3 regions of the Halomonas sp. DP5Y7-2 genome follow, and region 3 is predicted to be linked to each of the others. Evidence: riboswitches for the same ligand, from Rfam matches in the RefSeq annotation. Region 3 holds a riboswitch; each other region holds the start of a gene.

Region 1 (5,717 bases), 120 kb from region 3:
ACTGAGGTGATCTTCCTGCAGGCCAGAGGTGAGATAGTTATCGACCGATGCGGGCAGAGCCAGCCGCTTGACCTCTGCCGCCAGCGACGCTGCCGTGTACTGGGCAATCATCAGTCCGGACTTCACTCCGCTGTCGCGGGTGAGAAAGGCGGGAAGTTCGCTGGCCTGGGGAGTGACCAGGCGATAGCTTCGACGCTCCGAGATAGATGCCCACTCACACACCGCCATGGCGAGGCTGTCACAGGCCAGGGCGACCGGCGCCCCATGAGGGTTAGCCTGTGACACGATTCTGGCATGTGGGCCTTCGCCGATCACCAGAGGATTGTCGGTAGCTGCGCTGATCTCTCCGTCGACCAGGCGTATCGCGTGCTCAAGCTGTTCCCGGCAGCTGCCATGGACCTGGGGCATGGCCCGCACGCTGAGCGCATCCTGCAGGTGGTGGCCCTGACACTGCTGCAGGTGCTGGCTGTCGGCCAGCAGTCGCCGCAAGTTGGCGCCACTGCGCACCACGCCAGGCTGACCCTTCAGCGCCAGCACCTCAGGCGCGAAGGCAGCCTGCTGGCCTGACAGCGCCTCGAAACTGGCAGCGCCGATGGCGTCGGCCCAGTCGGCCAGCACATGGGCATCGTCCAGGGCGATACAGGCAAGCCCTGTCATCGCGGCGGTGCCATTGACCAGACTGAGCCCATCCTTGGGACCCAGCACGACGGGCGTCAGCGCATGCTGAGCGAACACGTCGCCGGCGGGGCGTCGTTCACCGGCATGGTCGACCTCACCGACGCCCAGCAAGGCCAGACCAATATGGGCCATGTGTGTGAGGTAGCCCACAGACCCCCGGCCTGGCACCACCGGGGTGATGCCCATATTAAGAAATGCCAGCAGTCCTTGGACGATGCCCGGGCTGATGCCCGAATGCCCATGGCTCCAGTTGATGACCGCGCAGCACATGATGGCACGGACCTGTTCGACCCGCAGGGGGGCTCCGACTCCGCAGGCATGGCTCATCAGGGTATTGCGCGACAGGTCACTTAGCTGCTGGCGATCCAGCACCACGTCACACAGCGCTCCCAGGCCGGTGTTGATGCCATAGTAGTGAGTGCTGGCATCCGCCATCTGCTCGACCACCTGGCGGGCCCGCTCGATGCGTGTCCAGCGACCCTCATCCAGCGTCAGCTCGCGTCCTTGGCGGGCGACGGCGATGACATCCAGCCAGCCGGGGGCTACGTCTGAGACTACGACCGGGTTACTCATTCACGCCTCCTGTCACCGGCTGAGAGACCTCGGCCGGCTGCTTGGCAGCACCCTGGGGGGAGCGAGTCATGAAGGTTCGCACGGCGCTGATCAATATCAGCACGAACAGGAAGACCACGGTAAAGCCTCCCGCTGCGGCAAGATACTTGATGCCATCGACGCCTTGGGCGCCTCCGCCGAAGGCCACCATCACATAGGCGATAGCCGCAATCGACAGACCCCACAGGATCTTCTGCTGCTTGGGCGACTCCTCTTCTGCGGACATGTTGCTGGTGCAGATGGTGGCGATGGTCGATGACATGGAGTCTGCCGCCGTTGCAAATGAAATGACCAGGGTGAAAATCGCCAGTGGTACCAGCAGGCTGGCCATGGGCAGGTGCTGGAGGAAGCCCCAGAGTCCGGATACCGCGCCGCTGTCATTGATGATGCTGACCAGATCCAGCGTTCCATCCATCTGCCATTTGAGGGCGGACCCACCCCAGATGGCAAACCAGACCAGGCCGAAGACCGAGGGCAGAATCCAGTTGATGATGAGGAACTCCCTGAGCGTTCTGCCGTAGGAGATACGGGCCAGAAACAGTCCCATGAGGGGGGCGTAGGCGATCCAGATCGACCAGTCATACATCGTCCACCAGGTGACCAGCGCTTCGCCACCAGACTCCTTGGTATCGAAAGCCCAAAGAAAGAAGTTGTCTGCCCAGTAGCCGAGGCTTGTCACCGAGAGGCTCAGAATATAGTTGAGGGGCCCGACAATGATCAGAATCGCGACGAAGGCATAGAAGATATAGGCGTTGATCGATGACAGCACGCGGATGCCGCGTTTCAATCCCGAGACAGCGGAGGTGATGAAGATCGCCGAGATCGCAATCGTCAGCACCAGCCAGGTCATGGCGTTGGATTCGATGCCGTACTGTGCCTCGATGCCTGAGCTGATCAATGCCAGACCTGCGCCAAGAGAAGAGGCCAGGCCGAGCGCGATGGCCAGAACGGAAATGATATCGATCAGGGACCTTACCCAGATCTTGCTGCCGTGCCTGCCCAGTACGGGGCTGACGGTTGAGGAGATCGAGAAGCGTTCTCTGCGGTTAAAGTGCATGTAGCCGATCATCAGCCCCACGATGGAATAAAGCGCGTAGGGAATGAATGACCAGTTGTGGAAGCTTCTTGCCAGGGCAAAGATGGCGGCCTCGCCACTGCCGGGAGCGAAGCTCTGGTGACTGATTTCGCCGTAGATGTTGCCTAGATAGATGATCGGTTCATTGACGGAGTAAGTGACGACTCCCGTGGCAATCCCTCCCGTCAGCGCCATGGCGAAGGTGGCAGCGAAGGAAAAGGTAGGCGTTGCATCCTTGCCACCCAGCCGAATATCACCGGCCCGGGAGAAGAAGATGAAGCCCGACACCACCAGGGCCGTTACGGCAATCAGCTGATACAGCCAGCCAAAGTCAGACAGGGAGATGTAGAAGACCCCTTTGGCAACATCGACCAGCATGTCGTTGTTGATGAGGCCAGTGGCCACGGCCACCATGATGATGGAAAAGGTGGGTATGAAGACGGCTTTTCTTAGCGGCCTTCTGCTGGAGGCGGACATATTCTTGTTCTCCACGGGTGATGGCGTTACCAGGTGGCGCAGTGGATCAGCATTGTCGGGTGTTGTCATCGGCCGATCTCACAGCTGCGTGTGGCAGGCTTAGGGAAACGCTGCACCGATGCCTGAGCGGAGGTGCTCAGCGCTTCCTTGACGAACCGCTGATGCGGTCCGTCAATCCGTCATAATGTATATACAATAAAAATCGAAAAGGCTAGAGCCGAGTGAGCTGGCGATCACGTCAGCTCCCTGAAAGACAGATCGCTCTTCTATTAATTTATCTTTGATAAACAATGCGTTGGATGTCCTTCTAAGCTTCGATCCGATAATGGGTAGTACCAAAGTAGGGGGTGGTAGCAAGGTAGGGGGAGTGTCAGGACAGAGGGTGAGAAGAAGGCAGAGTAACACGCTGGAGGGCAAGGAAAGCCCGAAGCCATGAAGGTCGAAAGATGTCGCTTAAATGTGTATACATTTGCTTGGTGAACGGGCCGGGGCGCGATAGGGTTGTCGCGGTGTGTGCCAGGATGGCAAATCAGGGTAGGCCCTTTCATCTGCTTGATACCCGCTGTCTTGTTCCGGGCAAGGTGATGGGCTAAGGTCGAGATCGCATGACACGGGGTGTCCTGGCTGAGCCAGGGCTGAGAAATACCCGTCGAACCTGATCCAGTTCATACCGGCGAAGGGATGTCAGCGCAGTCGTCTGTCCCTGGCTCGACGTGCGTTCCCCGCCTCGACCAAGGACTCATCGCATGACCCCTCCCGATACCTCTCCTGTTGTCGACCCCATTGCGCCTGATATCTCCGCTCAAATTGTGCTGATTACCGGCGCAGGACGTGGTCTGGGCGCTCACTTGGCACGCGCCTTCCTGCGAGAAGGCGCTCGCGTGGTGGTCAACTACCGCCGCAGCGTAGAAGGCGCCCGGGCGCTGGTCGCTGATTACCCGGAACACGCCTTGGCCGTCGCTGCGGATGTGTGCGATCGGGATGGCGTGGAGGCCATGTTGGCGAGGGCCAGTGAGCGCTTCGGTGGACCTGTGACTACCGTGATCAACAATGCGCTGCCGGACTTTGCATTCAATGGGGACGCACGGCCTGGACCTGACTCGTTGAGCTGGGAGCATCTGGACCATCAGCTTCAGGGGGTGGTGCGTGGTGCGCTCAATACAGTGCAGGCAGCGCTTCCCGGCATGCGCGAGGCGGGTGTCGGGCGTGTCATCAATATCGGTACCAACCTGTTCCAGAACCCGGTGGTGCCCTACCACGACTACACCGCGGCGAAGGCGGCGCTGCTGTCGCTGACGCGCACGCTGGCCCACGATCTCGGCCCTGACAATATCAGCGTCAACATGGTCTCCGGCGGTTTGCTGCGCACCACGGACGCTTCCAGCGCCACACCCGATGCGGTGTTTGACCTGATCGCCGCCAGCACACCGCTGCGGCGGGTGACCACCCCGCAAGAGTTTGCAGACGCGGTACTACTGTTGGCTTCCCCGTGGGCCAGGGCAATTACCGGGCAGAATTTGATTGTCGATGGCGGACTGGTGAAAGGCTGATGACCTCCATGCACTTGAATCTCTTCATCCTGGGCTGCGGTCATCACAAGGCGGCCTGGCGACATCCTGATTCCAGCGTCGAGCGATTGGCGGATATCGCCTACTACGAGGAGCTGGCCAGGCTTGCCGAACGAGGTCGCTTGGATGCCGTTTTCTTTGCCGATGGCCATGCCGCGGGCAATGTTGCAGATGGCCCGCTGTGGACCTTGGAGCCGCTGACAATGCTTGCCGCGATGGCGCGTGCCACACAGCATATTGGCCTGATCTCGACCGTCTCCAGCACCTTCCATACTCCCTTTCATGCGGCTCGCATGCTGGCGTCGCTGGACCATATCTCGGGCGGTCGGCTTGGGTGGAATCTGGTGACGTCAATGTTCGATAGCGAGGCGCGCAATCATGGTCTGGAAGGCATGCCGGGCCACGCGCAGCGCTACGCTAGAGCGGAAGAGTTTGCCAATACCGTGCTGGCGCTGTGGGACTCCTGGAGCGATGGCGCGCTGCTGCGAGATCGCCACGGCGATTATGCGGATGCTGCTCAAGTGCAACCGATTCATCACCGCGGCGAGCATTTTCTGGTCGATGGCCCCTTGACGGTGCCGCGCTCGCCACAGGGCCATCCCGTGCTATTTCAGGCCGGGGCATCAGCACAGGGGCGTGACCTGGCGGCACGCTATGCCGAAGCCATTTACGCGGTGGCCTACGACCTGCCATCGGCCCAGGCTTACTGCGCTGACCTCAAGGCGAGGGTGAAAGCCGCAGGCCGTCCAAGGGTGGCGATCATGCCGGGGCTTGTGACCTACGTCGGGTCTACCGAGGAAGAGGCCCGACGCAAGCAGCGTGAACTCGACGAGCTGCTGCCGGTAGAGGCCTCGCGGCGACAGTTGAGCCAGTTTATCGGCCAGGACGTCAGTCACTGGGAGCTGGATGCGCCCGTGCCCGCGCTGCCGCCGCTGGAGGCTTTCACGGGTCCGAAAGGACGCTATGCCACCATCCTGCGCATTATCGAGAGTGAACGGCCAACCCTGAGACAGCTAATGGGACGGCTTGCCGCCGGAGGTGGGCACTGCACGATGGTGGGCACGCCGGAGGGGATTGCCGATGAGATGCAGCGCTGGGTTGAGCAGGGTGGGGCCGACGGCTTTAACCTGATGCCACCCTCACTGCCTCACGGCATCGAGGACTTTATCGAGCAGGTCGTGCCGGAATTGCAGCGACGTGGGCTCTTCCGCCGGGAATACGTGGGCAAGACGCTGCGCGATCATCTTGGATTGTCACGCCCCAGCTGCTGAGCGGGCGTCTTGCTCACGCTGCTGATACGACAGCCT
Region 2 (4,810 bases), 130 kb from region 3:
ATCGAAGCGTTTCGTCAAGCGCTTTCTTTTGCGTCCTGCAAGCGATGCTTGCAGACTTCAAAAGAGAGCGAAGCGTGCCTCAGCGCATCCTTTGATGCCCTGCCGGCGACTCCGATCAAGTGGCGAGCATTTTACCGATTTTTCGTTGCTCGTCAAGCAGTGATCTTTCCGAGAAGCTTCAAAAAGCCTTTTCAAATCAACTACTTTTACCACTCTTTACCGCCTGTGACGTTTGCTCGTCGCCGGCAGCGGATGCGTACTTTACGGATCTCGAGGCAGCTTGGCAATAGCCTGGATCAAAAAAACTCATCAGCGCATGACGGCTCTGTTATGTCCTCGCCATAACGTTCGCGGAAACCCACCTTTAGTCGCCGTCATTGCCACATCCATACACCGTCGCAAGGCATCGGCACGCAAAAGGCCCTGGCATCGCCAAGGCCTTCACGCCACTACACCTGGCAAGAGACCTGGCAAGACACCTTGCAGGGAACGAGCACTAGCGCGCCGAAAGCGAAGACCATCAAAAGACCAGCAAAAGACCAGCCTCTGTTTAGGCCATGTGACGCTTACCACATACCCGGTTGCGTCCGGCGTGTTTTGCGGCGTACAGCTCTTGATCCACGCGCTCAAATAGCGACGTAAACGTCTCCCCCTTGGTGTAAGCACCGACGCCCATGCTGATGGTGATGTTCAACTGCTGACCGTCTGCAAGTTCGATCTGGCTCTGGCTGATGGCCTGACATACACGCTGCGCCGCGCTCATGGCCTCCTCCAATGCGGCATGACGCATGACGATAACGAACTCCTCGCCTCCGGTACGGGCCACCAGGTCACCATCACGCAGACACTGCTCAACGGCCTGACCGAGCCACACCAAGACCTGGTCTCCTACCACATGCCCATAGTGGTCATTCACTTGCTTGAAGAAGTCGATGTCCAGCACAGCCAGGGCAAAGCCCGTCCCCCGTGAAGTGCTCTCCTCTATAAGTTCGTCGACATAGCGATCGAGCTGCGCCCGATTGGGCAATCCCGTGAGCGGGTCACGCAATGCCTGATCTTCCAGCTCGTCGCGCTCCCTCTTGATTCGCGCTACGTCCAGTTCGTTGGTAATCACTCGCTCTACTGCACCGGTCAGCAGACGCACCAGCTCAATATCAACCTCTGAAAAGGGCTGGCGACGAGGTCTAGCGCTGGAAAAATTAAGCGTTCCCCAGACGGAGCCCTCTATCCAAATGGGCGCACCAATATAGGTTTCCAACTGAAACGCCTGGTAACAGGGGTGCCCGCTAACACGCTCATCACACCTGGCATGATGGGTAGCAAAGACGTCACACGCATCAAGGGTAAGACGGCAATACGTATCTCCCAGAGGAAAGGTATCCCCAGGACCTACCGGCGCCCCATCACTGGCCGCCCAGCGCACGCTGTACTGCTCACCCACCACCTCGCTGACCAACGCGATGTCCAGGCCCAGGTAAACAAGCGCATCTCGCAGCAGCATATCGACGATCTCGGACGTCTCGATATCCGTGCGGTTAACGCCGGTGTGCACATCCCGTAGCAGCTGGATCATCGATCGGTATTCAGAGACGTCCTGAATGATGGCGTAGAAGCCCGCGACACCGTCATCCACGATATCCGGCAAGTAGTTCACCTTGAAAAATGCTCTCCTGCCGTCCTGCAATACCAGTGCATCCTCGTAGCTGACCTCTACCCCCGCCAGGGCACGCGCGAAGCGCGGCTGAATCTTCGCATAGGAGGAGGCGTCGAGAACCGATGCCACCGGCTGACCTGCCAATTCAGACGACGTAAGGCCAATGAAGTCCTGATATGCCTGATTGTTGAAGCGAAAGCACAGGTCTCGATCCACGTAGGCCACCATGACAGGAAGATGATCCGCTAGCCGAGCCACCACACCATGATCAGGTCGTTGCTGCATCGGCAGACGCAGCACCATGCTGCCATCAGGCAGCATCACGTAAGCCGAGCTACGGCTTTGCCCCCTTCCCTGCTCGTCCCACTGCCTGCCCGCACCCGCCATGGCTTCTGCAAGCCTGGCGGAGTGCCCCTGCAGCTCCGACAACGAACGTCCGACAACCTCATCGCGAGATCCTCCCAACACCGACGCACAATCGCCGGCCACGTCTAGCACCACCGCCGCTGGCGACACCCTGACGAGTACCGTCCCGGCAAGCGTCAATGCTTCTCGCACCCAGGCATACTGGTCCATGCTGGCTCTCCTGGTCGTTCCCCTGACGTGATAGGACGCACAAGCATCCTTCTGGCCTGCTCATGAATTTGGCTGTTTGTATGGTTGAATGCATCAGAATTTTCCACGCTGCGTGGACAGTACGTTCGCTCACGGTGCTCAAGAGGCGAATGCCATGTATTACCAAAACTTGATGGCGATCGAGCGAGCTCTCTCGCTCACGTACCAAGGACGTGCCGCCTGGCTGGAGACTCAACTGGGCAGCGCTTACGGTCTTGTGGATTACCGTATGCAGACCACTCAAGCGGAGCCGGTTGACGAGGACGGCAACGCCTACCGACTACCGCATCCGTTTAAGGACCTGCGCCAGCACGCCGACGTCCATCACTCCCCCCTGACGACAGTCCATGTCAGCCAGGGTCGCGACCACGTCGCGGAACTACTGCTGCCGGACAGCCCGACACAGACCCATCTGGAAGTCCTGCACGCGACGCTGCTCGGACAACCTGCGCTGGTTCGCCTTATCAACTTGAATGGCTCCCCCGCCCGACTGAGGCGCGTCGAGCAACATGAGCCACTGGTACAGCAATGCGATCAGCTGCTTGCGCTGCTGATCCAACCTGCGCTGCGCCTGGTAATGGCTGGGCCGATCAGGGACGTGCATCGCATTGGCCTGCATGCCCATCAGAGGGGATTTGAAGTCATCTGGTGCAGAGGCCAGCCAGGCACTGCGCTTGCCGAAGACACTGTCTCACCAGACACTCCCACGTCAGACCTGTCCTTTCCCATGTCAGACCTGTCCTTTCCCATGGAAGTCCAGCACGCTGAAGCCGCCCACTTTCTTGCCGGCGGCGGAGGGCATCGGCGCACCCTCGTGCTGAACGCTACCTCTGATACGTCGCTGGCAGAGGTGGCGAAGAGCTCGGGTTGCTTCGACTGCAACAACAACCCCCACCCCAGGCTCTCGGAGACGACCCACTGGCTGGATCGGGCCTGCCAAGCAATGTCACTCGAGGGGCGTTAGCGGCGCGATGCTTCCGCAACGAGCGCCCTACCTTTCTGCAATTGACAGCCCCACTAGCCGGCCCTAGTCTGGACCTCTTCCTAGGGGAGCCCTACTGGCCATACAGGTCGTGACAGCGCCGCGACAGCGCTGTATCGCACCAAGGCCATAGTACGGGGCTGAGATTCCGCATTGCGCGGTAACCCTTTGAACCTGATCCGGGTCATGCCGGCGAAGGGAAGGATGGTTGCCGCACTCCCTCTTTCTTCCTGCCCGCCGTCCGTCCCGATGTCCACTGGTCCCTGCGGACAACGATAAGAAAGAGGTTTCTCTCGATGATGCTCGACCCTCTCTGGACGGCGCTGTGGCTGCTGCTGTGCGCTGCCATCTTTGCCATTCCAGGCCTGCTCTACGCCCGACGCCGTCGGGGCGGCCTTGATGACTACATCTCCGCACGAAACAGCCAGAACACTCGTGCCACGGTGCTGACGTTGATTGCCACCACACTGGGCACCTGGATCCTGTTTGGACCGGCCCAGGCTGCCACCTGGGGCGGTATCGCGGCGGTCATTGGCTACGCGCTCGGCTCCATGGTGCCTCGCCTGGTGATGATTCCTCTTGGTCGACGCATGCGGGAGCTGATTCCCGAAGGCCACGGCCTGACCGAGTTCGTGATCCACCGCTACGGCCGCACGATGTATGCCTTCACCCTGGCGATTATGCTGTTCTACCTGTTTATCTCTCTGGCTGCAGGGCTGACCGCCATTGCCCACATGGTGACCCTGCTGGCCCCCATCCCCCTCTGGCTAACCGCCAGCGTGGTGATGATCGCCACCCTGCTCTACACCTTTTACGGCGGTCTGCGTACCACCATCTTCACTGACAAGGTGCAGATGCTGGTGATCCTGCCACTGCTGGCTCTCTTGCTCATGTTTGGCTGGCAGGCGGCGGGTGGCGTTGCTCCGACGCTCGAGGGGCTGCGCGAGCGCGCTCCGCAACTGCTGGATATCACCGATGCTGGCGGCCTGCGCGCAGGCCTGACCTTCTTTCTCGCGGTGATGCTGACGGGTCTGTTCTACCAAGGAACCTGGCAGAGGATCTATGCGGCCCGGGATACTCGCGTGCTCAGGCGTGGCTTCTGGATCGCGGGACTCTTCAACTTCCCGGTCATCGTGCTCATGGGTCTGTTCGGTCTGGCGTTCATCGGCCTAGGACTTGAGGGAGACGGCTCCGTCGCTCTGTTCAGCGTATTGTTGTCCGACGTGCCTCTGTGGTTTGCCTTGGCCCTGATTCCTCTTGGCCTTGCGCTGGTAATGAGTAGCGCCGACACAACGATCAATGCCACCTCCAGCATTATCGCCGTCGACATGCACAGGCTGCTGCCCCAGGCCAGTGAGGCGGCCTTGATGAGAATGGCGCGCTGGCTCATCGTCGTCGCTGCAGTACCAGTGACGTGGGTCGCTGCGCAGGGCTACAGCGTCCTCTACCTGTTCCTGCTGGCAGACCTGCTGTGCTCTGCCGCAGCCTTTCCGGTGTTTTTCGGCCTGTTCAACCGCCGCTATCACGGTCGCAATGCAGTGATCAGTACCGCAGCAGGT
Region 3 (21,130 bases):
AAGCACGGATGGCCGCACTGTCACCCTCGGCCGAGGAGAAGTAGCGATGGAAACCAGCCTGATCTACGTGCTGTTTGGCGTGTTCTTTCTGCTGCTTCTGCTGGGGGCTCCGATTACGGTGTCGCTGGGTGTCGCCGCCCTGGCGACGTACCTGTGGCTGGGGGAAAACCCCATGGCCTTCGTCCAGATCGCCTTTACCTCGGTAGGCTCATTTCCGTTGATGGCATTGCCAGCCTTCATACTGGCGGGGGCATTGATGGAGGCCGCCGGCATATCCCGACGCCTGGTCGATATCGCGGAAGCCTTCGCGGGTCCGGTGACGGGGGGGCTTGCCGCCGCCACGGTATTTGCCTGCATGTTTTTCGGTGCCATCTCCGGATCGGGGCCTGCTACCACCGCTGCGGTGGGCATGCTGATGATCCCTGCCATGGCCAATCGTGGCTATGACCGCGGCTATGGTTCCGCCATCACCGCCTCGTCCGGTGGCTTGGGAGTGGTCATTCCGCCGTCGATTCCGATGGTGATCTTCGGGATTTCGGGGATGGGGCTGCAGCCCCCGGCCGAGGCCGTGGCGCAGCATGGCGCCTTCCAGAGTCTGTCGATTCCGAAGCTGTTCATCGCCGGTATCGTGCCCGGCATGGTCATTGCCGGTTGCCTGTTGACCATCAACTATGTGATCTCCAGACGCCGTGGCTATTCGGGGCTCAGTGATACCTGGTCCTGGGAGACCATTGGCCGCAGTCTGAAGCGCGGTGTGTGGTCGATTCTGGCACCGCTGATCATTCTGGGAGGTATCTACAGTGGACTCTTTACCCCCACGGAATCCGCCGTGGTGGCCATTGCCTACACCCTGATCGTCGGCATCTTCCTGCACCGCGAGCTGAAATGGAAACCCACGCTGAAGACCCTGGAGACGACTACCTGGATCACTGGTCGGGTGCTGCTGATCCTGTTCACCGCGACCGTCTTTGGACGACTGCTGGTCGAGCAGCGGGTTCCTGCCGTCATTGCCGAGGGCATGCTGGGATTGACCGACAATCTGTATCTCATCTGGGCCATGGTGATCGCCTTCCTGCTGTTTGTCGGCATGTTCATGGAAACCCTGGCGGCCATCATGATCCTGACGCCCGTTCTGCTGCCCATCATGTACATGCTGGGGATGGATCCGGTGCATGTGGGCATTGTAGTGGTGTGCGCGCTGGCCATCGGCTTCCAGACGCCGCCTCTGGGGGAGAACCTGTTCGTGGCGTCAGGTATCGGAGGATCGTCGATCGAGGAAATTTCGCTGAAGGCGCTGCCATTTGCCGCCGCATCGGTATTCGCGCTGTTCCTGATTGCCTACTTCCCGGCGCTGTCGCTGTGGCTACCCGGGCTTCTTGGCTATTGACGTCGTGCAGGTGCCGCCGGGTCATGGCGGCGTCGCGGGCGCCAGTGTGAGTGTCGCCCTCTGAACTAGCCCTCTGAACTCGCCCTCTGAACCTCGCCGGGAACCGCCACGCCAGCGTCCCGGCCTGACACCCCATAGAGAGGTTGCCATGCCTACCACCATCTCACGTGTGCTGTGTTGCCTTGGGCTCAAGGATGACTGCCGTCAGGTCCTGGCCCATAGCCTCAGCCTCGCCAGCGCCTGCCAGGCAGAGGTTCACGTGTTGCACGCCGTCAAGTCACTCTCTGACGATGTGATGCAGACCCTCAAGGCCAACATTCGCGAGCGACGCACTCTGGATGCGTTGATGGAACAGCGACGCGCACAGGCGGCACAGCGACTCGATGAGTTTATCGAGGCGCTTCAGCAGGATTGGCTGGGGAGTCACCCGGCAGACAGCGAACAAAGCGGCCGACAGCGCGGTGACAAGGTATCCGCCGACGCGCCGAGCCACATGAGCCTGATCACCGCTCGTGCCGTGGTGGAGGGATATCCGGCGTCGGAAATCATCCGTTATGCCACCCGACATGATTGCGACATGATCGTCATGGCCACCAATAAACGGGGGTTCAGCGCGTCCTACGCCGGCAAGGTCACCAAGGGCGTGATCAAGCGTGCCAGCGTTCCCGTGGTGGTGGTGCCACCGGTGTGAGCCTGTGGAAACAACCTGTTGAAAGAGCTCGTTAAAAGAGCTCTTTAAAAGAGCCCGGTGCAACGTCACGCCGCGCAGCGTCGGGCTCTTCATGCCGTCGAGCCCAGGGCGTCTCAAGATGAGACGCTTGATGGGGCGCTGCTGGACCGCTTCTCAACGCTGAAAGGTTTCTTGCAGCTGGCCGGCGATACGGCGCATCAGCGGGGCCCACTCCATCAGCGAATCAATGGTGTGGCGCAGTCGCGGGGCGTGAATGGCGAGCGTCGCCTGGATACGGCCCGCTGTGTCGTAGATGGGCACCGCGATAGCCACCATGCCCTGAATAAATTCTTCGTTGTCGGTGCTCAACTCGTTGGCGGCGATGTTCTCAAGGCGGCGTTCGAGTTCGTCGGCGTCGGTGGCGGTGTAGGGCGTGTAGGCCTCCAGCGGCAAGTGCTTGAGCAGCTGGCGGCGTTGGTTGGCGCCCATCAGGGCAAGAAACAGCTTGCCGCTGGCGGTGCAATGCAGCGGGATGCGAGAGCCCGGGGGCAGCTGGATGCGTACCGGCCAGTTGGTTTCCACCCGCTCGTAGTAGAGCACCTCGTGACCCTCCAGCAGGGTCAGGTTGCAGGTCTCGTTGACGTCTTCGGCGAGACGCTTGAGCAGCATCCGGCGCGGAGCCTTCAGGCTCTCGTTGGCGAGGACCCCCATGGCCATCTGATGCAGGCGATCTCCCGGCAGCAAGTGACGGCCCTCTGGGTCCCGCACGATCAGATCCTGTTCCTCGAGCTGCTTGAGCAGTCGGTGGAGCGTCGGCTTGGGGATGTCCAGCTGGCGTTCCAGGTCGGCGGCACTGACGCCATGCACGGCGGTGGCGATGCTCTCGAGCAGCATCAGACCCCGTTGCAGCGTGGAATTGGTCGTGTTGCGGGAGCTGTCGTTGGTCGGCATAGGCGATCCTTGGCGACGTCGAAATGAGAAACCTGACGTTCATGATAACGCGGCAAGCCCGGAGAGGCTTGCCGCGTCAGCGTGCACCGGTTCAAGCGATGTCATCCCACCAGCATCAGCGACAGGGCAGGCCATAGCGAGATGGCAATCCAGCAGCTGATCAACGCAATAAAGTAGGGAATAACGAACTTCACCAGTCTGAGGTAGGGAATACCGGTGATGCTGCTGGCGACGTACAGGTTGAGACCGAAGGGCGGCGTGACGAAACCGATGGCGGCACCGACCAGGAAGATCACCGCGAAGTGTATCGGATCGACCCCCGCATTCTGGGCGATTGGCGCAAGAATCGGGGCCAGGATGATGGTCACCGGCAGACTCTCGAGAATCATGCCCGCCAACAGGATCATCAGCATGCATGCGCCGAGGATGATGTAGTAGTTGCCCAGCCCGCTGAGCAGGGTCTCCAGCGCCTGCCCCGCACCCAACACCGACAGAAGCTGCTGCATGACCACCGAAATGGCGATCAGCGGTGCCAGCATGCCGGCGATCTGGCCGGAGCGCAGCATGATCGACGGCAGTGCCGTAAAGCGGATCTCGCGGGTGATCAGCAGCCCGGCAATCAAGGTGAAACCGACCGTGATCGCTGCCGCCTCGGTGGGCGAGAACTTGCCCGAATAGATGCCGTACAGCACCACCCCGATAGTCGCGAAGCCCAGGTAGGCGCGGCGTGCGAAGCGAGCGCTTTCTCCGCCCTTGAAGGGAATCAGCGTGCCCCAGCCGTGGCGCCGTGCGACCAGGTGGCAGGCCACCATCATGCCCAGCACCATCATCGCTCCGGGAATCATCCCGGCGATGAACAGATCGCTGATCGACAGGTTCATCATGAAGCCGTAGACGATAAAGATGATCGAGGGGGGGATGATGATACCTACGGTGCCGCCAGAGGCCGCGGTGGCCGCCGAAAAGCGCTCGTCATAGCCGTTCTTGACCATCTCAGGCTGCATGATGGAGCCAATCGTGGCCGTTGTACCGGCGTTGGATCCCGAGATCGCCGCAAACAGGCCGCAGGCGCCCAGGGTCGCCATGCCCATGCCGCCGCGCAGCCAACCCAGTACCGAGTAGGCAAAGTCGGACAGCCGCTTGGCAATGCCCGCGGCATTGATCAGGTCGCCGGTAAGGATAAACAAGGGAAGCGCCAGCAGCCCGAAGAAGCTGAGCCCCTGGAACAGGGTGACGCCGACGTTGGCGAGGGTGAAGTCGATGATCAGGCTGGTGCCGACCACCCACAGCCCGATCACCAGAAAGATCGGGACCCCCAGCAGAAAGATCGTGGTACAGCCCGCCGTGACCAGGCCAATAAGCATGCCGTCAGTCATCACGCTTCTCCTAGTCCATGATGGACGGTTGCAGGTTGAAAGGTTCGCCTCGGCGGAAACGTGCGACGTCGGTCGCCAGATTCTGGAGGACGCGGTAGATGATCAGCACCCAGGCCAGCGGCGTGGCCAGGTAGAACCACCACTGCATGACATTGTCGGTGCCAGGCACAATGGCGAAGTTCATGTGCGCCAATTGCACCTGGATGAGGGTGAAATGGATGACCAGGGCGCCGAAGGCGATCCACAGCACCGCATCGAGGACCTGACAGGCGAACTGGCCTGAGTAGGGCAGGCGCATGCGAATCTCGTTGAGCGAGAGGTGGGTACGCTGCTTGACGTTGAGCGACGCGCCGAACCAGGTCAGCCACAGGAACAGCAGCACCGGGATACTGGTACTCCAGGGGGCTTGCAGGCTGAAGAAGAAGCGGCGGATGACCTCGACGAAGATGATGCCTGCCATTCCGCTGTAGGACACCAGAATGATGACCTTCTCCAGGTTGGCATCGATCCACTTCAGAGGCAGCAGCCAGGCGGGAGTCGAGCGGTTGGCGACGTCAGACGACGTCGCCTCAGCCGCGGTGGCCTTGTGATCGGTCATTACGCCCTCCACCAGCGCTTCGGCGCTACATTGACAGCCGCCATATCGCGGGGGATTTCGCGAGCAATGGTGTGAATCTCCTGGTAGATATCGATGTCGCCCGCCCAGCCATTCAAGCGCTCACGCCATTGCTCCCAGGGGCCCGGGTTGAACTCTGGCGCACATAGCTGCTCGGCTTGGGCGCGAATCTCATCGGATAGCGGCGCGACTCTCACATTGTTTTCTGCAAAGACGGTGCCCGCGGCAGGGTGTTCACTGGCGCCGACAATCTGGTAGCGACCGGCCTCGTTCATGCCCTGGGTAAAGATCTGCGCGGTATAGGCAGATTCCATCACTTGCTGCTGAAGTTCTGCGCCGAGGCTTTCGAACTTGGACAGATTCATGGCGGTATGCTCGGTGCCCGCGAAGAAGCGCAGGTCGACCGCTTGGGAGACCACCGGCGCCATGCCCGCGTAGGCCACCGCACTCATCCAGGTTTCCGCGCCATCCAGCAGCCCCTGCCGCAGTCCGTCCAGGGTCTCTTCCCAGGCCACCGGAACCGGATTGAGACCAAGCTGTTCCATGGCGATACGACCGAGCTGAGTGCCTGTCACCCGGTTCTTGGTGCCTTGCAGCACTTCCAGGCTGTCGACCAGCGGACGGTCCGCCCAGCTCTGGCCCATCATCAGTCCGCGCAGGTCGCAGTGGGTGAACAGGAACTGCAGGTTGTGGCGCTGGCGCATCGGTTCGCGCAGTAAGGCCTCGCTGCGGTGGTCGTAGAAGAAATGGAACATCGAGGCGACGCTCGGGAACATGTAGGCGAAGTCCAGCACGTTCAGGTAGGGCGCGCCGCCGGCGGAATTCTGGGTCGATGCCGAGAAGATGTCGACGATGCCCTGTTGTGCCTTGCTGACACAGTCGAGCTGGTTGCAGACCTCGTTGGACCCCATGAATTCGACGCGAATAGCGCCGTCGGTGCGCTCCTCGAGGTCCCGGGCAAAGAACAGCTGACCGGATTTCTGAATATCCAGGTTGCGCTCATTGAAGCCGGAGGCGCCGAAGCGTAGCTGGAACTTTGGCTCACTGGCGTAGCGGCGCTGCTGCTCGGACTCCGCGGCGCGGGCAAGACTCGATGCGGTAAGGCCCGCGCCGAGGCCGCTGGCGGCCAATAGGGTAGACGTCATGCCGAAGCGACCGGAGATGTTGAGGAAGTCACGGCGAGACAGACGTGAGGGGAGAAGGCGTGAACTCATGTGTTGCTCCCAATGTTGTGGTTGGTGTCGGGATGCAGTAGGAGGCAGGCCATGGCGGGGCAATGCCTCCGGGCCGTTTTTCGGCCTTGACCACACCATAGATCGCCTTTTGGGTGTTGGCAATAAAATTGATTCTATTTGTCTCGATGTTGATATTTTTAGAAATGGGTCTACGATGTTTTGAGGCAAAACGTCTCGTTTGAGTGAGAGCCATGACAACGACAACACCATCGTCAGACGTCTTCGACTACATCGTCGTGGGAGCCGGTTCCGCCGGCTGCGTACTGGCGAACCGTCTCAGCGAAGACCCGGAGGTTTCCGTACTGCTGCTGGAGGCAGGGGGATCGGACTGGAACCCTTGGATTCACGTGCCGGTAGGCTACTTCAAGACCATGCACAACCCGGCGACCGACTGGTGCTACCTGACGGACCCGGATGACGGCATCGATGGTCGGCGGCTGCAGTGGCCCAGGGGCAAGGTCCTGGGGGGATCGAGCTCGTTGAACGGTCTTCTCTATATAAGAGGGCAGCGTCAGGACTATGACGACTGGGCGGCCATGGGCAACCAGGGGTGGGATTACGCCTCGGTGCTGCCCTATTTCAAGAAGTCCGAGTGCCAGGAGCGCGGGGCCAATGCCTTTCATGGCACCGATGGGCCGCTCAAGGTGTCAGACCTGCGACTGCGTCGCGAGATCGCCGAGCGCTTTATCGAGGCCGCCAAGGCGGCGGGTATCCCCGAGAATCAAGACGTCAATGGCGAGACCCAGGAAGGAGTCGGCTACTTCCAGCAGACATCGTACAAGGGCTTTCGCTGCTCCACGGCCAAGGCATTCCTGCGCCCCGCGTTGAAGCGCCCCAACCTGACCCTGGTCAAACGGGCCCATTGCCAGCGCCTGCTGTTGGAAGGAAAGCGGGTGGTCGGCGTTGAGTACCGCCAGGGTAATGTGCTTCGTCGGGCCAGCGCCACTCTTGAGGTGCTGCTGTCGTCGGGTGCCATAGGCTCGCCGCAGATCCTGCAGTGCTCGGGTATCGGTGACCCACAGCACCTGGCCGATGTCGGCGTCGACTGCCTTCACGAGTTGCCTGGTGTGGGGGAGAACCTGCAGGACCACCTGCAGATTCGCCTGGTGTTCAAGACGCGTTGCCGAACCCTCAATGATGAGGTGCGCCATCCGCTCAAGAAGCTGGCGGTGGGCACCCAGTATGCGCTGACCCGCACCGGGCCGCTGACCCTGGCCGCCAGTCAGGTGTGCATTTTCACCCAGTCGCGGGAAGGGCTGGACCGCCCTGATATCCAGTTCCATATGCAGCCGCTGTCCGCCGACAAGCCGGCGGAAGGGGTGCATCCGTTCTCGGCCTTCACCTCATCGGTGTGCCAACTCAGGCCGACGAGTCGCGGACGCATCCGTATCACCAGTCCGGACCCGGCGGTCTATCCCTCCATCCAGCCTAACTACCTGAGCACCGATGAGGACTGCCGAGTGGCAGTAGACGCCATCAAGGTCGCCCGGCGTATCGCCGAGCAGGCTCCCCTCGCCGATGTGATTACTGACGAGTACGTGCCCGGACGTGCCTATCAAAGCGATGAGCAGTTGCTGGACGCCGCTCGCCGCTATAGCCAGACCATCTACCACCCGGCGGGCACCTGCAAGATGGGCAACGACCCACTGGCGGTGGTGGATGATCGCTTGAAGGTGCATGGGCTCCAGGGGATCAGGGTCGTCGACGCTTCGATCATGCCCATCATCGTGTCGGGGAACACCAATGCACCGACCATCATGATCGCCGAACGCGCGGCGGACATGATCAAGGCCGACCGCCAGGCAAGGACACAGGTCGCCTGAGTACGGCGCGACGCCAGGGCGCCTAGCTGGACTCATGCAAGGCCCGGCGCTGGTCCTAACTCCACCGCAGCGCCTGGGACAGCATGTGCTGCATGCAGTGCCGGCCGCAGCGGTCCCCGTATTGCTCACACCATGAAGACGCTGCCACGACGTGGCGATATCAACGACAACAGAGGACACGTCATGTCCCAGCCAACGACCCACGCCCCGAGCGACGCCCCAGACAGTGGGTGGAGGCGGCATCTGGAGCCCGCCAGGGCGCGTATGCCCGGCGTACTGATCTGTATCACCATCGCCCTCGCGACGACCTTCATCGCTGATCACTATGGTGGTCCAACCCTGCTGTACGCGCTGCTGTTCGGCATGACGCTGCACTTTCTCAGCGAGCAGGGCCCCTGTCTGCTGGGCGTCGAGTTCGCGGCTCGCACCATCCTGCGCCTGGGCGTGGCCTTGCTGGGCGTGCGGATCACGCTGGAACAGGTGGCCGAGCTTGGCATCGGTCCGGTGGTAACGGTAGTGGCCGGGGTCATCCTGACCATCGTCGCGGGTGGGGTGCTGGCGCGGCTGCTTGGCCTGCGCAATGACCTGGGCCTGCTGACCGGGGGATCGGTCGCCATCTGCGGTGCATCGGCAGCCCTGGCGCTGTCGGCGGCGATGCCTCGTAACGAGGTGGCCGAGCGCAATACCATCCTGACGGTGGTTGGCGTGACCACGCTATCCACGGCGGCCATGGTGCTGTATCCGCTGCTGGTGGGAGCGCTGGAGCTGAGCGACACCCAGGCGGGTATTTTTCTGGGCGGCACGATACATGATGTGGCCCAGGTCGTCGGTGCCGGCTATATGATCTCGGACGAAACGGGCGATATCTCGACCTTCGTCAAGCTGCTGCGGGTCGCTATGCTGGTGCCGGCGGTGATGGTCTTCATGCTGCTGTTTCGGCGTGCCCGGATGGCGGAAGGCGGTGCGGATGGCGCCAAGGTCCCCATGTTCCCGAGCTTCCTGATTGCGTTTGTGGTGCTGGTACTGATCAATAGTCTCGGCGTGATACCCCCGGTGATGGTGGAGGGTATGACGGACCTGTCGCGCTGGTGCCTGGTGACGGCGATTGCCGCGCTGGGGATCAAGACGTCGTTTCAGAAGCTCGCCGTGGTGGGGTGGAAACCGGTCATTCTGATGATTGCCGAGACGCTGTTCCTGCTTGGCCTGGTGCTGGTGTGCCTGTATACCGGTATCGCCGAGTGGTGACCGGGGAGGCAGGCGTGGCAGACCACCTAGCCCCGGCAACGCCGGGGCTAGGTGGTATCAGCGCCGAGATGCGGCGATCAGGACGCCAGTGGCGGCATTGGCGTGACGGGAAACGTCGGCGGGCCGCTATTGCCCAGCCTGTATCGCCGTCAGCGCAATCGTGTAGACGATGTCTTCGACCAGGGCGCCCCGTGACAGATCGTTTACCGGCTTGTTGAGGCCCTGCAGCATGGGGCCGATGCTGACCACCCGGGCACTGCGCTGGACCGCCTTGTAGGTGGTGTTGCCGGTATTGAGGTCAGGGAAGACAAACACCGTAGCGCGCCCTGCCACCGGCGAATCCGGTGCCTTTTGCCGGGCCACGCTGGCGATCGCCGCAGCGTCATATTGCAGAGGACCATCGATGGGCAGGTGCGGGGCTTTCTGGCGGGCGATGCGGGTGGCTTCTCGGACCTTGTCAACGTCAGCACCGGTGCCTGACTCGCCGGTGGAATAGCTGATCATGGCGACCCTGGGCTCGATGCCGAAGGCCTCGGCGCTGGCCGCACTCTGCAAGGCAATCTCGGCCAGCGCGTCGGCGTCCGGGTCAGGATTGACCGCGCAGTCGCCGTAGACCACCACCTGATCGGGCAGCAGCATAAAGAAAACCGACGACACTTGAGCATAACCGGGGGCGGTCTTGATCAGCTGAAAGGCCGGTCGAACGGTGTTGGCGGTGGTGTGTATCGCCCCTGATACCAGGCCGTCGACCTCTCCTTCCGCCAACATCATGGTGCCCAGAACCACGCTGTCGTGAAGCTGGGCCTCGGCGGTCAAGGGGGTCAGCTTGCCCTTGCGCCGTTCCACCATGGGGGCGATGAAGCGGCAACGTTCGCTGTCGGGGTCGAGAATCTGCAGATCATCGGGCAATTCAAGGCCGCGGGCCTTGGCCACTTCCGCAATGGCCTGGCGCTTACCCAGCAAGACGCAGTTGGCGATGCCGCGGCGTTGGCACAGGATGGCTGCTTCCAGGGTGCGTGGCTCCTCCCCCTCGGGCAACACGATGCGCTGGCGCTTTTGCTGCGCCATGCTGACCAATTGATGGCGAAAGGCCGCGGGAGACAGTCGGCGCTGGGTCTCGTCGTCCATCAATGCCAGCAGCCATTCTCGATCGAGGTGATCCGCCACAAAGGCGCTGATGGCCTCCGCCCGCTCCTGGTCATCCACCGGAATCCCACCAGGGATGTCGGTCAGTTTGGCCACCGTGGTGAAGCTGTCGGTATCGACGGAGAGGACAGGCAGGCCGGAGGATAGCGCTGGCTGGCAAACGTCGATCAGCTGCTTGCTGGGGGTTTCGCCGTGGGTGAGCAGGAGGCCCGCCAGGGGCACCCCGTTCATGGTGGCGAGGGCAGCAGCCAGCAGGGTGTCGTCGCGATCACCAGGCGACACGATGAGCTCGCCCGGGCGCAATGCATACAGCAGATGCTCGGCGCTGCGGGCGCCCAGGGTGGTATGGGCGACGCGACGTCTATCAGCATCACCGTGATGCAGGATCCTGGCGCCGAGGGCGCGGGCCACATCCAGGGTCCGCGGCGCGGTCAGCGCGGCGCGATAGGGTACCGCGGCCACTACCGGCAGGCTCTGCTCGGATGCCGTGGACAGCTGGTCCTGCCAGTACTGGCGGTGGACGCTGGCTTCACGATCACTGACGGAGGCCAGGGTCTGATCGCTGGCCGAGTCATCGCCGTCACCGGGCAGGCGCATCAGAATGGTGCCGAGGGTGCGCCTGGAACCTACCGCGTCGATGCTCTGGCGATGGAAGGCCAGACTCTTGGCCAGCTCCTTAAGGTCGCTCGTCTGGCCATCGGCGACCAGAATCACCTGGGCGTCCAGGGCGCTGGCAAGACGTACATTGAGATCCAGGGCGTAGGCGTTCTTGCGCAGGGGGCGAATGCCTTCCACGACGATAAAGGCCGGCCGCTTGCCGGTCGCCGGTTTGGCGACCCGTGAGTGGCGTTCGACGGCAAGCTCAAGCAGACCGTCGCTGTCATTTCTGCCCAGGTAGTGCTCCACGTCTTCCCGGGGCACTGGACGAGGCGAGCCGATGCCCAGGGTGCTGGCGACCAGCGAGCGAGCCCTTTCGGCGCTATTGCTATCGTCATCGATGCCCTCTGCCTGGCTGAATGGCTGCAGGAAGCCTGCCTCCAGGCCCAGGGTATCCAGCGCGCGCAGCATTCCCAGCGCCGCAGAGGTCAGGGCGACCCCCTCATCCACCGGGATCAACAGCAGGGTACGGGGTTGCGGGCTCATACGGCTTCCTCGGACCTGTCGGCCAGTGCCAGACGGGTGATCAGTGCTCGGGTCTGGCTGGCGATATAGCCTTCTTCATCGGTGGGAATGACGCGGATTTCCGGCGAACCGGACTCGCTGGCGTCATGGATGGCACCTTCGCTGCCGCGCGCAAGAGCGCTGTTGGCTGCGCTATCAAGATGCACGCCCAGCGCCTTGAGGTGGCCCAGCGTGCGGGCCCGAATCAGCGACGAGTTTTCTCCGATGCCGCCAGTGAAGGCGATGCCGTCGACCCGAGGAAGCGCGCAGGCAAGACCGGCCAGGGTCTTGGCCAGGCGATAGCAGAACACTTCGATGGCCAGGGTCGCGCCGGGGTGTCCTTCGCCTGCGGCCTGCTCCAGCTCGCGCATATCGTTGGTCATCCCTGATACGCCGAGAAGGCCGCTCTTCTGGTTGAGCAGCAGGTCAATCGATTCCAGCGACATCCCTAGCTGGCGGGCCAGATGGAGGTGCAGGCCCGGGTCGACGTCGCCGCTGCGTGTGCCCATCACCAGCCCCTCCAGGGGCGTCATGCCCATGCTGGTGTCCTGGCTTTCGCCTTCCCAGACTGCGGTTGCGGAGCAGCCATTGCCGAGATGGGCGATCAGCCAACCTCCGTGTCCCCGCTCGCTGACCTCGGCCAGGCGCTCGCTGACGTAGGCGTGACTGGAGCCGTGGAAGCCGTAGCGCCGGATGCCATGGCGCTGATACAGGTCTTCGGGAATCGCATAGCGGTAGGCGTGGGCCGGCAGGGTCTGGTGGAAGGCGGTATCGAATACCGCCACCTGGGGCAGGTGCTCGAACAGACGTCGGGTGGCGGTGATGCCATCCAGGTTGGCCGGGTTATGCAAGGGTGCCAGGCTGACGGTCTGGCGAATGGTGCGGACTACCGTGTCGTCCAGCAGCGTGGCGCAGGTGAAGCGCTCGCCGCCGTGGACCACCCGGTGCCCGATGCCGACGGGACGTTGATCACCCAGGTGGTCGAGGATGGTCTTGAGCGCCAGGGCGTGGGTGGCTCGAGGTAGCGAAATGTCACGCCGGTTGCCGTGCTCGTCTTCCAGCTTCAGGCAGGCATCGTGGCTGCCCAGGCGCTCAGCAATGCCTGATATCCGAGGTGCGCCAGGGGTCTGATCGACCAGCGCAAACTTGATCGAGGAGGAGCCGCAGTTGATCACCAGTATCGGGGCTTTCATGCCATCTCCAGAGAAAGACGCCTTGTTAAGGCGTGTAAACGGGGGGGATGGCGGCGAATCTAGCACCGCGGCCGCTGCCTCATAATTGTCCTGGGGAGGTAGGGAGGGCCAGTTGCTGGTGGAACAGCACAGCTTGTGACGACCATCAAGTGACAGGGCAAAGAGGTTAGACTTTGGTAGCAATTTGTGCGGTGCAGCGTGAAGGCTGCCGGCGGCCCTGAATCTCCGCCGCAGCATTCGCTTTGCGGCAGCCACCTCCCCGCCCGCGGGGCCGCGGGCGGGGAGGTGGCCGTGATGGGCTTGCGTCAGACTTCCTTGTACAGGGCACCGCCTTGCTGGCGGAAGGCTTGTGCCTGCGCCTCCATGCCCGCCATGACCGCCTCGCTGTCGCCGCCCAGGCCGTTGTCGCGGGCATAATCGCGGACTTCCTGGCTGATCTTCATGGAGCAGAACTTGGGTCCGCACATGGAGCAGAAGTGGGCCACCTTGGCCGCGTCCTTGGGCAGCGTCTCGTCGTGGTAGGCGCGGGCCGTGTCCGGGTCCAGGCCCAGGTTGAACTGGTCCTCCCAGCGGAACTCGAAGCGTGCCTTGGACAGCGCATTGTCCCGGCGCTGAGCGCCGGGGTGCCCCTTGGCCAGATCCGCCGCATGGGCGGCGATCTTGTACGTGATGATCCCGGTCTTGACGTCGTCCTTGTCGGGCAGGCCCAGGTGCTCCTTGGGGGTGACGTAGCAGAGCATGGCGCAGCCGTACCAGCCGATCATCGCCGCGCCGATGCCTGAGGTGATGTGGTCATAGCCGGGAGCGATGTCGGTGACCAGCGGGCCCAGGGTATAGAAGGGCGCCTCGTCGCAGTACTCGAGCTGCTTGTCCATGTTCTCCTTGATCAGGTGCATGGGCACGTGGCCGGGCCCTTCTATCATCACCTGCACGTCGTGCTTCCAGGCAATGTGGGTCAGCTCGCCCAGGGTCTTGAGTTCGGCCATCTGAGCTTCGTCATTGGCATCTGCCACGGATCCCGGGCGCAGCCCATCGCCCAGCGAGAAGGCCACGTCATACTGCTTGCAGATCTCGCAGATCTCCTCGAAGTGGGTGTAGAGGAAGCTTTCCTGGTGGTGATAGAGGCACCACTTGGCCATGATCGAGCCTCCCCGCGAGACGATGCCGGTGACTCGGCCTGCGGTCAGCGGCACATAGCGAAGAAGCACACCGGCGTGGATGGTGAAATAGTCCACCCCCTGTTCCGCCTGCTCGATCAAGGTGTCGCGAAAGACCTCCCAGGTCAGGTCCTCGGCCACGCCCTTGACCTTTTCCAGCGCCTGATAGAGTGGCACGGTACCGATCGGCACCGGTGAGTTGCGGATGATCCACTCACGGGTTTCATGGATGTTCTGTCCAGTGGACAGGTCCATGATCGTATCCGCCCCCCAGCGAATCCCCCAGGTCATCTTGTCCACTTCCTCTTCGATGGAGGACGTCACCGCAGAGTTGCCTAGATTGCCGTTGATTTTCACCAGAAAGTTACGCCCGATGATCATCGGCTCGGCTTCGGGATGATTGATGTTGGCCGGGATGATGGCACGCCCGGCGGCCACTTCCTGGCGCACGAACTCGGGGGTGATCTCATCCGGCAAACGGGCTCCGAACGACTGGCCGGGGTGCTGGTGGCCAAGTATCGCTTCGACCTCGTCACTGCCACGATAAGGGTCCTGAAGGGCCTGTCGACGTTGATTCTCGCGAAGTGCAATGAACTCCATTTCCGGTGTGATGATGCCGCGCCGCGCGTAATGCAATTGGGTGACGTTGCCCGGGCGGCCATCGGCGGTCCTGGTGGCGCGACGTGGTGTGCGCGTCAGCTCGAAGCGCAGCGGTGCCAGCAGTGGGTCATTGGCACGCCGGCGGCCGTACTCGGAGGTGGGACCGTCGAGCCACTCGGTGTCGTTGCGCTCCTCAATCCAGGGCCTGCGCAACTCGGCCAGTCCCTTGCGCAGATCGACCTGTACCGCCGGGTCGGTATAGGGGCCTGAGGTGTCGTACACCAGTAGCGGTGGATTGGCTTCGTCGGCGCCTGAAGTGCGCGTCGGCGACAGGGTGATTTCGCGAAATGGCACCCGCAGGTCGGGGCGGGAGCCCTCTACATAGACCTTGCGAGAGCCTGGCAGGGGAGTGACGGCGGCCTGGTCGACCCTGGCCGTCTCGGCCAGGAAGTGAGCGTCATGGCGGGATCTCGGATGAGACGAGGGATGGTCGAGTGACATAGGTGGTTTCCTCTCACGGCGGTGCAGGGCAAGTGGCGTCGCCCTGATGGTGGTAATGGCACGTCGCGAGGGAGAAGGGGGGGCGTCGAGGCCGTGGCCGTGAGCGCTTGATCCCTACGCTGGTCCTCGCCTCGATGCCGTAACATCGGGGGTATCCCCAGATCAGGTTCAACGGGTCTCATGCGCTGCATGATCTCAGCCGCTGGCTGCGGCACCCCGTCAAGCGTTGCTGTTGTCAGCTTGTCTGTGTTGTCGAGCGCGATCACCCAGGTCGATCGCCCAGTTCGATCGCCTAAAGGCGTCGTCAAGGTCAGTCGCTCAGCTCCAGTCCCATCTGCCAGAAGTCGGTCTCGAGACGGGTCGCGTCGCTAAAGATGCGCGCCAGCCGGTCGAAACGAGCGCTCGATACCTGGCTGAGCTGGTCGTCGAGCCAGTGCCTTTCGCGCACGGCCGAGGCCTGAAAGTCAGGGCTTGAGTACATGGTGATCCAAGCATCGTAGGGATTGTCGCCACCACGCAGCGTCTCGGGATGATCCGCCAGCCAGCGGCCGATGTCGGCGTAGCCGACCATGCAGGGCGCCAGGGCGACGTGCAGGTCCAGCAGATCACCACGACTGCCGGTGTCGAGGACGTAGCGGGTATAGGCCAGGGTGGCACGTGCCTCCGGTAGACGGCTGAGCTCGCTGTCGTCAATGCCCCATTCTCGGCAGTAGGCAAGATGCAGGCCCAGTTCGACCTCGAGGATCGTCTGCATCCCCTTGAAGGCCCCCTGCAAGCTCTCCAGGTCCTGGCTCTTGTAGGCAGCAAGGGCGTAGGCGCGTGAAAACTGCAGGAGAAACAGGTAGTCCTGCTTCAGATAGTGGCGAAAGCTGGCGTCATTCAGGTCGCCGCGCCCAAGTGCACGAACGAAGTCGTGCTCGGTATAGCGCCGCCAGTCGTCGCGGCAGGCAGCGATCAGATCGTTGAAGCAGTAGCCCATGATAGCTCCGGCATAGTGGATCCGGTGGGCGGGGCAGAGAAGGACGGCGGGGAGGAAGGGCAGGCCCCCGCAGGGAAGGCGTGCCACCGCCTGATTCCCTACGCCGGTTCAAGGTGTGAGTCCACACCGCACCCGGATCAGGTTCCACGGGATCGGTGCTGTCGGGCTGCTACACCACGCTGGCCCTGCACCATCTCAGCCGGATTGACCGGCACCCCGTCAAGCGAGTCGACCGCAGTCTAGCACGCCCTTGCGGCTTTGCCAGACACCACTTTCGGATAGCATCGGAAGGGGGCGTCAAGGGAGGTTGTCGAGAGAGACTATCTAATGATGACGCCGCGGCCATGAGGGGCATGGCCGCGGCGTCCTGCAACGACGCTGATGATGGCTGATGATGGATCAGCGACGATCTGGCGTGGGGGTGTCGATCGGGTGGCCAGGGTCGCTGTGCACCTCAGCCGATTGATGGGGGCGCCGGAAGGACTGCACAGGCATGTCTCGGGGACGCTCGCTGGGGGGAGCGGTTGGCGCGCCCGACGAGGGTAGCTGACTCTCGATGTGTAGATCGGCGACGACCCTGGGGGGGCGTGTCTCACTGGGTACCAGCAGAAGCCCGGCGCGGGCCAGGCGGCGGCCGATGGTCAGGCTGGAGCTCCAGCGCACCAGCGGAGCCGCCAGCACCAGGCCGAGCCAGACGGGCGTCAGCCAGAGAAAGAAGCTCGGAGTGTAGGCCCAGGTGACAAGAGCCCACACCGCACCAATCAGCGACCACAGCCAGGTATGGCGGAAGGCTTCCCGCCAGGGCAGTGCCCGCCCCTCTCGGGATAGCGGGTCCCAGGCAACGGTACGACCGGTCAGCACCTGGATCACGAAACGGCTGTGGAAGACCATCATCAGCGGTGCGATCAGCATGGCGAACAGGGTCTCCACCAGCATGCTCAAGACCAGTTTTGGGCGTCCCCCGTAGCCCTCTGGATCCCGCATGAGACCAAGTATCAGTCCCAGCACCTTGGGCATCAGCAGCATGCCCAAGGTGCCGATCAACAAGGGAATGATCAGGTTGGGCGGAGCGATGGGCCAGTCAGGGAACAACTGCGAGCTGGCGGTGAAGAAGTTCGTGGGAACGAGCGCCCTGATCAGCGCATCGATGGTACTGATGACCAGGATCGCCAGCCACACCAGCGACGACAGGTAGGCCAGCGCGCCGAAGAAGAAGTGCAGACGGCTCAGCACATGCAGGCCATGGCCATTCAGCAGGCGCAGATGCTGCAGGTTGCCCTGTACCCAACGTCGATCACGCTTGGCATAGTCGAGAATGTGGCTGGGCATTTCCTCATAGCTGCCGCCCAGGTCGGTGCGCATGCGCACCTGCCAGCCGGCCCGGCGCAACAGCGCTGCCTCGACAAAGTCATGACTGAGGATATCGCCACCCAGGGGCGGCTTGCCGGGGAGCTCGGGAAGGCCACAGGCGTCGGTGAACGCGTCCACCCGAATGATGGCATTGTGGCCAAAATAGTTGGCTGCGGTGGCGTGCCAGAAGCTCAGCCCTGCCGCCAGCATGGGCGAGTAGAGCGCGGCAGCGAATTGATTGCAGCGCCCGAACAGACTTTGCTGGCGCACGGGAATGGGCACCGTCTGCAGTAGCCCCAGCCGAGGATTGGCCATCATCTCGTCGATGAGCTCGACCACCGTGGTCCCGCTCATCAGGCTGTCGGCGTCGACCACCAGCATATAGTCGTAGTGGCTGCCCCAGCGGGTGCAGAAGTCGCTCAAGTTGCCTGCCTTGCGCCCTGCGTTGCTGTCCCGGTGGCGATAGTGCAGCCGGCAGTGGCCCTCGAGTCGCTGCTGCAGCGCTGCCATGGCGGCCTTTTCTTCCGCCACGACGGCGTCGTCGGTGCTATCGCTGAGCACGAAGGCCTCGACGTCGATGCCCTCCGGCAGCTCGCCAAGGTCCATGCAGGTCGTCTCGAGCCCAGCCGCTACCCGGGCCACGTCCTCGTTGTGGATCGGCATGACCAAGGCGGTGCGAGAGCGAGAGCCGGCGGGCCTCATCGCCCCGGCGCCACGCCGCTTGAGGCTCAAGGGGTCACGCCCAGTGAGGTGAAGCACAAACCCGATCACGGCGCTCCAGAAGGCCATGGTGATCCAACCGAAGGTAATCGCAAACAGTCCCAGGATGGCCATTTCCAGGGGAGTGATGCCCTCGACATACAGGATCTTGAACATGGTCCAGACACCCAGCGCGGTGGTGGCGGCAATGGCCATGCCGACCAGCGTTCTGCGCCATCGGGGCCAGGGGACTTCCGGGGTATGCTCGTTCATCGGGGACTCCAGATGCTGTTCCAGGTTTCGCTCAGGCGCTGGTCGCGCAGCATCAAGGTCAGGCGCAGGTCTGCCGGCGTATCGCCATCAGGCAGCAGCTTGAAGCTGGCCCGCCAGGTGTCTCCATCGGGCAGTGCTGTCACCTTGGCTTCCGTCGTTTCGCCACTGGACGTGGTCAGGTGCACGCTGACCGGCTGGCTCGCATCGAGACCCTCGAGCTCGCCGCCGCGGAAGTCGATGATGAACTGCCTGAGCTGTTCGTCGGGGGGATTGCTCTGACCGGGAATGCCACCCCAGCCCTGGCGTGACCTGACGACCCGCGCCAGGGGTTCCTCCATGGGGGTGTCAGCGAAGGTCCAGGTCTGATACCGATAGGTGCGTGACTCTCCCGCCTTGAGGGGCGAGGAGGGGACCCAGTAGGCCGTGATATTGTCGTGGGCCTCGCTGTCGGTCGGAATTTCGATCAATTCCACGTGGCCTTCTCCCCAGTCGCCAGCGGGCTGTACCCACTGACTTGGGCGGCGCTCGTAGCGGGCTTCCATGTCCAGATAGGCATCGAAGTGGCGCGGACGCTGGACCAGGCCGAAGCCCCTGGGAGAGGTATCCTGCAAGCCAGAGATCTGCAGGTCTGCGGGATTATCGAGCACGCGCCAGGTCCACTCGCCAGAACTGGTGGCCATCAGTAGCCCGCTGGAGTCATGCACGCGGATGCGATAGTCATCTTCTTCCTGCCGATCCATTTCGCCATGCAGGAACATACTGGTCAGAGGGGCGACCCCGAGCTTTTCGACATCGTTGCGGGCGAACAGTCGCGCTTCGGTGTCGACGACAGTGTTCTTGCCTGGCGCAATCTCGAAGCGGTAGGCCCCGGCCAGCGACGGGCTGTCCAGCAGCGCCAGAACCGTCATACGGTTGGCGTCAGCCTCAGGCTGGACCAGCCAGAACTCGCGGAAGGAGGGGAACTCTTCGCCCTGGGGCATGGCTGTATCGATCGCCAAGCCTCTTGCGGAGAGCCCGTAGCCCTGGTTTCTGCCCACCAGGCGGAAGTAGGAAGCGCCAAGGAAGACGGCAAACTCGTCGTCGACATCCGCTCGGTTGAGCGGGTAATGCAGACGGAAGCCGGCATAGCCCTGGTCGCTGAGATCCAGTTCGGCCAGCTCAGCAGCATCGTCGTCGTAGCGAAAGCGCTGCTGCTCGAAGGGCAGGGTGCGCACTTCGCCATCTTCGAGGAGATGGATATCGACCGGCTGGTCATAGAGAAAGCCGGGATGGAACAGCTCCACCTTAAAGTTGCCGTGATCGCGCCAAAGCGCCTGTTCATCGCGGTAGCGAATCTGCCGGTAGCGGTCGTAGCCCATCTCGGCCACGGCGTCAGGCAGTGTACTTTCTGGCGCTTCGTAGGGCGCTTCGGCCAGGGTTCTCGCCTGATCGGTCACCTGTTCGAAAAGGCTGTCGGCATCCACCGCCAGCGCGGGTGCGCTGACCAACATGCCGGCCAGTGCCCATGATGCAGCGGCCTTCCAGTGGAGGCAGCCGCGTCCACTGACGCGGGCTGAATCGGCTGGGTAGGCAGTGGGCGGTGTCGACCGTCCGCAGATGACTCGGGTGTTCACGTTCGCTCTCCTTGCGGCCTGATGGCACCGAACTGCCAGTGCTCTGTCAGGCGGAACCAGTGGGACGTTGGGCAGTGGCCGTCGGGACCTGTCACGGCTATCGCGGAGCCATCACGGTCAGCCGCGGATCGCCGTGATACGTGACCATCGCCGCGACTGCCGTTGCGGCGATGGTCGAGAGACGGTCAGCCAGCAGGTCGCGTGTCTCACTTTGCCCATATTTGTGCTGAAACGGCTATCCATGCTCTTCACACTCTAGCCTATTGTCTGATGGTAAAGATGCAATAGATGGGTTCTACCTGCCTTTGAGAGGAGGTGGAAAGTGAGGTTCCGTGTCGTCTTCTGGCGACAAAATTGCGAAGAAATGTATCCCTACGGATACATGCCGCAGGGGCAACGGCAGGAGAGAAGGTGTAGGGGAAGGGACTGATCCGGCGGGTAAGGTGCGAGGCAGCAGGGGCGCCCGCGTTGGCGAGTGTCGGCTCGGCTGCGGCAGATGGCTACCACAGCCAGCTGTCTACCCGAGGCGGCGGCAGCCGCCGGTGTAGCGCGCGCCAGCCGATGATGCAGCGAATCACGAACCAGGCACTGACCAGCAGTGGTGGCAAGGCCAGGCCGATGACCAGAACCGTCAGCACCGCCGCGGCGGCCGCATACACCAGGCCGATCCAGAAGGTTCGAATCAGGTAGTGATAGTGGGCCCGAAGCCACGGCGGGGCGTCCTTGCGATACACGTAGGCCACGATCAGCGCGATCAGCAGGGTCAGGAACCCGGTGACCAGGCCCGCCAGGTACATCACGTACAAGGCGTGCCCTACATGGGTGTCGCGGGAGATCGAGTCCTGAGGACGCGTCACTTCATGTTCCTCGAACTGTAAAGCCGGTGGCGGCGGAAGTCGGGATCGCCGCGCTGCTCTTCCAGGGTCTTGGTGAAGCGCTTGTACTCCCATTGGTACTGGGCGGGTTCGAGCGCGATGACCTCTTCGATGCTGGCATTGACACCGGTACAGGAGGTCGTCTCGTCGGCATCGTAGACTCGCTCGTCGGCGGCCAGGAAGTGCAGGGCAAACCCTCGCCCGGGTAGGCGCAGGGCGACGCCTGTCACCACCCGTGCTTCGGTGCGTCCCACCAGCTTTGGCAGCAGGGTGGCGGTAT

What was found. Region 3 has a riboswitch for thiamine pyrophosphate ahead of thiC (phosphomethylpyrimidine synthase ThiC). Riboswitches for the same ligand answer to the same signal wherever they lie in the genome.
Region 1: linked by a shared signal. The riboswitch ahead of KUW18_RS00030 (3-oxoacyl-ACP reductase) and the one ahead of thiC (phosphomethylpyrimidine synthase ThiC) in region 3 are both predicted to bind thiamine pyrophosphate.
Region 2: linked by a shared signal. The riboswitch ahead of KUW18_RS00020 (sodium:solute symporter family protein) and the one ahead of thiC (phosphomethylpyrimidine synthase ThiC) in region 3 are both predicted to bind thiamine pyrophosphate.

The regions. Positions count from the first base shown of each region.
Region 1 is NZ_JAHVHY010000001.1:5,287-11,003, reverse strand. Features, by position in the region: gene hutH (histidine ammonia-lyase) at 1-1,251, opposite strand, end outside; gene KUW18_RS00035 (BCCT family transporter) at 1,244-2,911, opposite strand; TPP riboswitch at 3,444-3,541, shown strand; gene KUW18_RS00030 (3-oxoacyl-ACP reductase) at 3,589-4,392, shown strand; gene KUW18_RS00025 (LLM class flavin-dependent oxidoreductase) at 4,392-5,681, shown strand.
Region 2 is NZ_JAHVHY010000001.1:67-4,876, forward strand. Features, by position in the region: partial or broken gene KUW18_RS00005 (hypothetical protein) at 1-163, shown strand, start outside; gene KUW18_RS00010 (diguanylate cyclase) at 551-2,230, opposite strand; gene KUW18_RS00015 (hypothetical protein) at 2,385-3,233, shown strand; TPP riboswitch at 3,306-3,469, shown strand; gene KUW18_RS00020 (sodium:solute symporter family protein) at 3,548-4,810, shown strand, end outside.
Region 3 is NZ_JAHVHY010000001.1:118,666-139,795, reverse strand. Features, by position in the region: gene KUW18_RS00610 (TRAP transporter small permease) at 1-44, shown strand, start outside; gene KUW18_RS00605 (TRAP transporter large permease) at 47-1,387, shown strand; gene KUW18_RS00600 (universal stress protein) at 1,536-2,078, shown strand; gene KUW18_RS00595 (IclR family transcriptional regulator) at 2,232-3,008, opposite strand; gene KUW18_RS00590 (TRAP transporter large permease) at 3,110-4,384, opposite strand; gene KUW18_RS00585 (TRAP transporter small permease) at 4,395-4,982, opposite strand; gene KUW18_RS00580 (TRAP transporter substrate-binding protein) at 4,982-6,214, opposite strand; gene KUW18_RS00575 (GMC family oxidoreductase) at 6,427-8,058, shown strand; gene KUW18_RS00570 (YeiH family protein) at 8,242-9,303, shown strand; gene pta (phosphate acetyltransferase) at 9,430-11,592, opposite strand; gene KUW18_RS00560 (acetate/propionate family kinase) at 11,589-12,803, opposite strand; gene thiC (phosphomethylpyrimidine synthase ThiC) at 13,109-15,061, opposite strand; TPP riboswitch at 15,156-15,290, opposite strand; gene tenA (thiaminase II) at 15,372-16,040, opposite strand; TPP riboswitch at 16,118-16,269, opposite strand; gene mdoH (glucans biosynthesis glucosyltransferase MdoH) at 16,440-18,362, opposite strand; gene KUW18_RS00540 (glucan biosynthesis protein) at 18,359-19,975, opposite strand; gene KUW18_RS00535 (hypothetical protein) at 20,476-20,832, opposite strand; gene KUW18_RS00530 (lysophospholipid acyltransferase family protein) at 20,829-21,130, opposite strand, start outside.